DNA from 2 places in the Giesbergeria giesbergeri genome. Region 2 is predicted to be linked to the other one. Evidence: predicted binding sites of a transcription regulator. Region 2 holds the regulator's gene; the other holds the start of a gene.
The links. The regulator sigma-54, encoded in region 2, starts transcription at its own class of promoters, with help from an activator protein. The targets are predictions, from matches to a motif close to TGGCANGNAANCTGCTTT.
Positions count from the first base shown of each region.

Region 1: the regulator sigma-54 is predicted to act here: its motif matches at 2,066-2,083, upstream of cydP (cytochrome oxidase putative small subunit CydP).

Region 1 is NZ_BAAGYJ010000003.1:108,652-112,063, reverse strand. Features, by position in the region: gene ACYVB2_RS08490 (DUF2946 domain-containing protein) at 124-507, opposite strand; gene ACYVB2_RS08485 (sigma-54 interaction domain-containing protein) at 557-1,933, opposite strand; gene cydP (cytochrome oxidase putative small subunit CydP) at 2,093-2,308, shown strand; gene ACYVB2_RS08475 (cytochrome ubiquinol oxidase subunit I) at 2,308-3,412, shown strand, end outside.
Region 2 is NZ_BAAGYJ010000013.1:38,774-42,185, reverse strand. Features, by position in the region: gene def (peptide deformylase) at 1-438, shown strand, start outside; gene ACYVB2_RS14925 (RNA polymerase factor sigma-54) at 453-2,039, opposite strand; gene lptB (LPS export ABC transporter ATP-binding protein) at 2,044-2,826, opposite strand; gene lptA (lipopolysaccharide transport periplasmic protein LptA) at 2,823-3,412, opposite strand, start outside.

The sequences.
Region 1 (3,412 bases), on a different contig from region 2:
TAAGGGGGAAGATCATCAGCTTCTCCAAAAAGGCGTGTGCAGTGCCACCTGCCGAGGTGGCAGACGAGCACAGGGGAAGGCGCCACCGCAGTGCGTGCGATGGCGTCTGGCGCAATCAACCGTTCAGGAAAAAGCAGGTGGTGCCCGCACTCGGTGGGCGCTGCGGGCGAAGTGCCCTAAGGCCGTGGTGCGATCTGGATCTAGCCTGAGCACATGGCGCGCCACGGTGAGCAAGCCCCACTGCGGCGGCTGTGAGGGCAGAGTGGGACAGTGGTGTTGCAGCAGGCAGTAGCCACAATGCACATCGGTGGCAACGTGTGTTTCAGGGGAATTGGTACTGCCAAGATTGACCGTAATGCGCTGGATACCTTGGCTATTGCACACCTCCACCACGGTGCTGGCGTTGGCTGCCAGCCCTTTGGAAATGGCAGGCGCTATCGCAGCAAAGACCATGCCCCACAGCAACCACCACACTAGCCGCTGACGCCACCCTCTCAGATGCATCATGGCCCACCATCCACACCCACACACGACCTATGGCTGCACTGGAGTGACGTTACAAGGGGCTGCATGGTAAGGATTCTATCGAGCCACAGGGAGGTCTACCGCCGTCTGTGGCTCGCCTCTTGAGCTGCTGCAAGCGGCGATAGAGTGAGCGTTCGCTCATCCCTAGGCTGCGGGCTAAATCGGCACGGCGGCCTGGGTAATCAGCCAGCAGATGGGCCAGTGTGGCGTCGTCTGGGGGTATCTTCTCCATGCCATGAGGGGCTACCTGCCCTGCCGCCGGTGCCAAGCCGCAGGCCAAGGCGGCGCGCATTTGCTCTTGTCCAATGGTATGACCATCACACAGCAAGGCAGCACGTTCGAGCAGGTTACGCAGTTCGCGCACATTGCCCGGAAAGGGCTGCGCTTGCACCAGCACCAACGCCCCAGCGGCCAGTTGAAGCTGGCGGCCCGGTGCTACCCGCTCCAGCAAGGCTTGGGCCAGCGGGGCGATGTCTTCGCGGCGCTCGCGCAGCGGCGGCAGGTGGATCGGAAAGATGCCTAGCCGGTAATACAAATCTTCACGAAAGCGCCCCTCCGTCACCATCTGGGCCAATGGCCGGTGGGTGGCCGACACCACCCGAATATCCGCATGGCGCAGTTCTGTGCTACCCACCCGGCGGTAGGTGCCGGTTTCTAACAGCCGCAGCAGTTTGACCTGTTGCGCCAGCGGGATATCGCCCACCTCGTCCAAAAACAGCGTACCGCCGTGAGCACTCTCTACCAGACCGGGGCGGGCTTGGGTCGCGCCAGTAAACGCCCCTTTTTCATGGCCAAACAGTTCGGACTCGAACAGTGCCTCGGGCAGGCTGGAGCAATCGACGGGCACCAGCGGGCGGTGGGCACGTTGGCTGGCACGGTGCAGAGCATGGGCTACCAATTCTTTGCCCGTGCCCGATTCGCCCAATAGCAACACGCTGGCCTGCGATGGGGCCACACGGGCCACCAACCCCAGCATGTGCCGAAAAGCTGGCGAACGGCCCACCAGCCCCTCGGCACTGGGCCGAGGTTGGGCCAGCGGCTGGTGGGCCATTTTCTCGATGAAAAACACCGGCCCGCTGGCCGAACCACGCACGGGCGTCAATTCAATCTGCACATATTCCTCGCCCTGCGGGGTATGGTGCAAATGCAGCACACGCTGAACCTGCCCCGACAACAGCGCCTGAGCGCGCGGACAGGTCTCGCCAGCCTGATCGCAAGGCAATGTGAAATGGTGGGACACCGCATAACACGGGCGATTGACCACTTCATCCTGCGGCCCAAATTGGCGCCGGTAGGCCGCATTGGCAGCCAAGATCAGGTACTGCTCGTCCATAAGGATATGGGGCTCGGGCAACCCCTCCAGCAGAGAAACCAGCTCGGCTGGCACAGAAGAAGGTGGCTTAGGCATGGTGCCAGCAGTTTACCCATTGACTGCCAAAAGACTGCCATTTCTCTGCCAATGGCAGTCTAGACCGCAGATTCTCCAGCCACACATAAATCTAACCCATTGAAATTAAAAGACTTTTTCTACTGATCCGAATGGCATGGGTTTTGCCTTATGCAATCCATGTCTGTTTCACCTTTGTCTTTGCAAGACCGTCGCCTGCTGCGCCAACTGGTGTGGGCAGTGGTGCTCAAGTTGATGGTGCTCACGCTGTTGTGGTGGTGCTTCATAGATGGGCAGAAGGTGGCCGTGGATGACGGCGGCATGGCCGCCCAGATATTGCAGCCGCCGCACGCCGCCCCAGCACAAGGCCATTTCCCTTCCAAGGAGTCAATCTGATGGTTTCCGAACAACTGGTGGACTTGTCGCGGCTGCAATTTGCGGCCACGGCGATGTACCACTTTCTTTTTGTGCCGCTCACTCTGGGCATGGTCTGGCTGCTGGTCATCATGGAAAGCGTCTACGTGATGACAGGCCAGATCGTCTGGAAAGACATGACCCGCTTTTGGGGCAAACTGTTTGGCATCAACTTTGCGTTGGGCGTGACCACTGGCATCACGCTGGAGTTTCAGTTTGGTACCAACTGGGCCTACTACTCGCACTATGTGGGCGACATCTTTGGTGCGCCACTGGCGATTGAGGGGTTGATGGCCTTCTTCCTCGAATCGACCATGATCGGTCTGTTCTTTTTTGGCTGGGATCGGCTCTCTAAACAGCAGCACCTGTTGGTCACGTTGCTGATGGCCGTGGGCACCAATTTGTCGGCACTGTGGATTTTGATTGCCAATGGCTGGATGCAAAACCCCGTGGGGGCCGAGTTTAGCTACCACACCATGCGCATGGAGATGGTGGATTTCTGGGCCATTGTCTTCAACCCCGATGCCCAAGCCAAGTTTGTCCATACCGTGTCTGCCGGGTATGTGACGGGGGCCATGTTTGTGCTGTCGGTGTCGAGTTGGTACCTGCTCAAGGGCCGCAATACCGAGTTTGCCAAGCGCAGTTTTCGGGTGGCCTCGGCATTTGGTTTGGCCTCGGTGCTGAGCGTGATCGTGCTGGGCGATGAGTCGGGCTATGTGGTGGGCGAGGCCCAACAGACCAAAATGGCGGCCATAGAAGCCATGTGGAAGACTGAACCCGCCCCCGCTGGTTTTAACGTCATAGCTTGGCCCAACGAAGAAAAACAAGCCAATGACTGGAGCATCCATATCCCTTGGGTCATGGGCATCATTGGCACCCGCTCGCTGGACAAAGAGATTGCGGGCATCCAAGAGATCAAAGCCAAGAACCGCGAGCGTATCTTGAGCGGCATCGAGGCCGTGGTGGCGTTAGAAGCCCTGCGCAAAAACCGCCAAGATGCGATTGCACTGGCAGTGTTTGAGCGCCACAAAGCCGATCTGGGTTTTGGCCTGCTGCTCAAAAAATATGTCACCGATGTGCGCCAAA
Region 2 (3,412 bases):
GACTTGCACGACACCATGCAGGCGGCCAATGGTGCCGGGTTGGCAGCGCCACAAATTGGCGTCCATTTGCAGGTGGTGGTCTTTGGCTCGCACTTGCCCAATCCGCGTTACCCAGATCGCCCCTTGGTGCCCCCCACTGTGTTGATCAACCCCGTGATTACCCCGCTGGATGCCGCCCAAGCCGAGGACTGGGAGGGCTGCCTGTCGGTGCCAGGGCTGCGGGGCCGGGTGCCCCGCTGGAGCCGCATCCGTTACACCGGCATGGACGTGCTGGGCCAGCCCATAGAGCGCATCGCCGAAGGCTTTCACGCCAGAGTGGTGCAACATGAGTGTGACCACCTGATAGGCACCCTGTATCCGCAACGGATGTCTGATTTGCGCCAGCTCGGCTTTACCGAAGTGCTGTTTCCCGAACTGCAGGCCGACGCCAACGATTAACCCCCACCGCCTCGCTACAGCGTTTTGCGCAGCGTGGCCGTGGGGATTTTTAATCCTTCACGGTATTTAGCCACCGTGCGACGGGCACACTCAATGCCCTGCTCTTTGAGCATTTCAGCCAATTGGTTGTCCGACAAGGGCTTGGCGGGGTTCTCGGCAGCAATAAACTGCTTGATCAACGCGCGCACAGCCGTGCTGGAGGCATTGCCACCACTGTCAGTGCCCAAGCCCGAGCCAAAAAAGTATTTCAGCTCGTAAGTACCCTGGGGGGTAGCCATGTATTTGGCTGTGGTCACCCGCGAGATTGTGGACTCGTGCAGGCCCAGCTCGTCGGCAATGTCGCGCAGCACCAGCGGACGCATGGCCAACTCGCCATGCACAAAGAAATTCTTTTGGCGCTCCACAATGGCTTGTGACACCCGCAAGATAGTGTCAAACCGCTGCTGAATGTTTTTGATAAACCAGCGGGCCTCTTGTAAACGCTGTTGCAAAGCCTGATGGCCTTCGTCTTGGCGACGGCCACGCAAGGCACCCGCATAAATGTCGTGGATGCGCAGGCGTGGCATCACTTCGGGGTTGAGTTGCACACTGAACTGGTGCCCCGCCTGACCATGCCCCATGCGGCGCACCAGCACGTCTGGGATGATGGCGTTGCGCTCTACCGAGATAAAGGGCCGCCCCGGACGCGGCTCCAGCCGGGCAATCAAGGCCATTGCTGCACGGGTTTGCTCCTCGGTGGCCCCACAGGTTTGGGCCAAGCGGCGCACATCGCGGCGGGCCAGCCCTTCCAGCGGCTGCTGGCAAATGCGCAGCGCCAATGCAATGGTCTCAGGCGGGATGGCAGGCGCAGGATGTGCGGCCAATGCTGCCAGTTGCAGTGTCAAGCATTCAGCCAAGTGGCGAGCCCCCACACCAGTTGGCTCCAGCGTTTGCAGCAAGTGCAAGGCCACCGTGAAATGGTGCAGCAGCTCCTCTATGTCATCGCTGTGCTCTTCACCCGCCAACCCTTGAGCCAAAGATTCCAGCGAATCCTCCAGATAACCGTCTTCGTTGAGTGATTCGATCAGAAAATACAGTGCGGCTTTATCCTCTGGAGACAAGCGCAAACCCACCGTTTGTCGGTGCAAGAATGCCGCCAGTGATTCATGACCATGTGCCAAATCTGTGGCACTGACATCCATTTCTTCGTCAGTGCCACGGCTGCAGGCCGGGGCATCGCCACCCCATTCACTATCGTCCGGGGCCATGTCCACACTGCCATCGCCCTCCCAGTCCAGCACTTCGGTGCTGCTGCTGTCACTGTTGCCCTGCTCTGCCTCTGTCAATGTGGCCTGACTGCTGTCTGCACTGCTGGTGCTGCTCACAGGGGCTGCCCAGTCGGCATATGGCTCCTCTGGCGGGGGCGTGTCGGCCTGCGCCAAACCAAACTCCTCGCGCGAGGCTTCGTCGGGGTTGCGCTCCAAAAAGGGGTTGTCCGCCAGCATCTGCTCGACTTCCTGGCCCAACTCCAACGTCGAGAGCTGCAACAGCCGAATAGACTGCTGCAACTGCGGCGTCAGGGTCAGGTGCTGCGATACACGCAGAGACAGGCCAGGTTTCATCGGCTCACATACGGAAATGTTCGCCCAGGTACACCCGACGCACCTCGGCGTTGTTGACAATCTCGGAAGGCGTCCCCTGTGCCAACACCCGACCATCACTGATGATGCAGGCGTGGTCACAAATGCCCAGCGTTTCGCGCACGTTGTGGTCGGTAATGAGCACGCCAATGCCGCGCGCTTTCAAAAAACCGATGATGCGCTGAATTTCAATCACGGCAATCGGGTCGATGCCTGCAAAAGGCTCATCCAACAGGATAAAACGCGGCTGCGTGGCCAAGGCACGGGCAATCTCGACCCGGCGCCGCTCGCCGCCAGACAATGCAAGCGCAGGAGAGTCTCGCAGATGGTCGACACGCAGCTCTTCCAACAAAGACTGCAAACGCTGCTCAACTTCGGCCTTGCTCAAAGACTGACCCGCGGCATTTTGTTGCAACTCCAGTACGGCACGCACGTTTTCTTGTACCGTGAGTTTGCGAAAGATAGACGCTTCCTGCGGTAGGTAAGACAACCCCAGACGTGAACGCTTATGGATAGGCATACGCACCACCGACTGCCCATCAATGCGAATATCACCCCCATCGCTGGGCAACAAACCAACGATCATATAAAACGAAGTGGTCTTGCCTGCACCATTGGGGCCCAGCAGACCGACTACCTCGCCTTTTTGCACAACCAGCGATACGTCCTTGACCACCTGGCGGCTGCCATAAGACTTGGCTAAATGCAGCACCTCCAATCGGCTATCCGTAGCTGCCTCGGTGGTGGCATGCGCGGGTGCGGCACTCATGGCTTGTCAGTACCCAGTGCAGAACTGGGGCGCAAAGGCAGAGCAGAAGCAGGTGCCACAGGAGAGGCCGGAGCTGTAGTCGCCTTTGGAGCCAGTATGGCACGCACACGTCCGCCCGACGTTGCTGACGCCCCCTCAGGGCTGCGCTGCTGACCATCCACACTGAACACATCCGTCAGGTTGTTGTAAACGATCACCGCCCCCGTGAGTTCATCTTGTAACTTGGCCCCTTGGTAACGGCGCAACTCGGCACGGCGCAATAGGCGCACGGTGTCGTTGTGGCCGTTGTATTCAATGCGTTCGCCTTCGCCCTCGACAAATTCTTCAGGGGCGCCGGGTGCGGTATCACGCTTTTGTCGGAAGAACGCCCGTTGGCCTGCTGCCGCCGTGACGGTACCAGACTGATAACCATCGGCATCTTGGCGCACTTCCAGACGCTCACCCCGCAGCACGATGGTACCTTTGGTCAGAACCACACGGCCCGTAAACACGCTGGTTTGCTGCAATTCGTCATGGCGCAGGGCATCGGCCTCAATGTTCATGGGCTGATGGCGGTCGGCCTTTTCAGCGTGCGCCAGCGTGAACG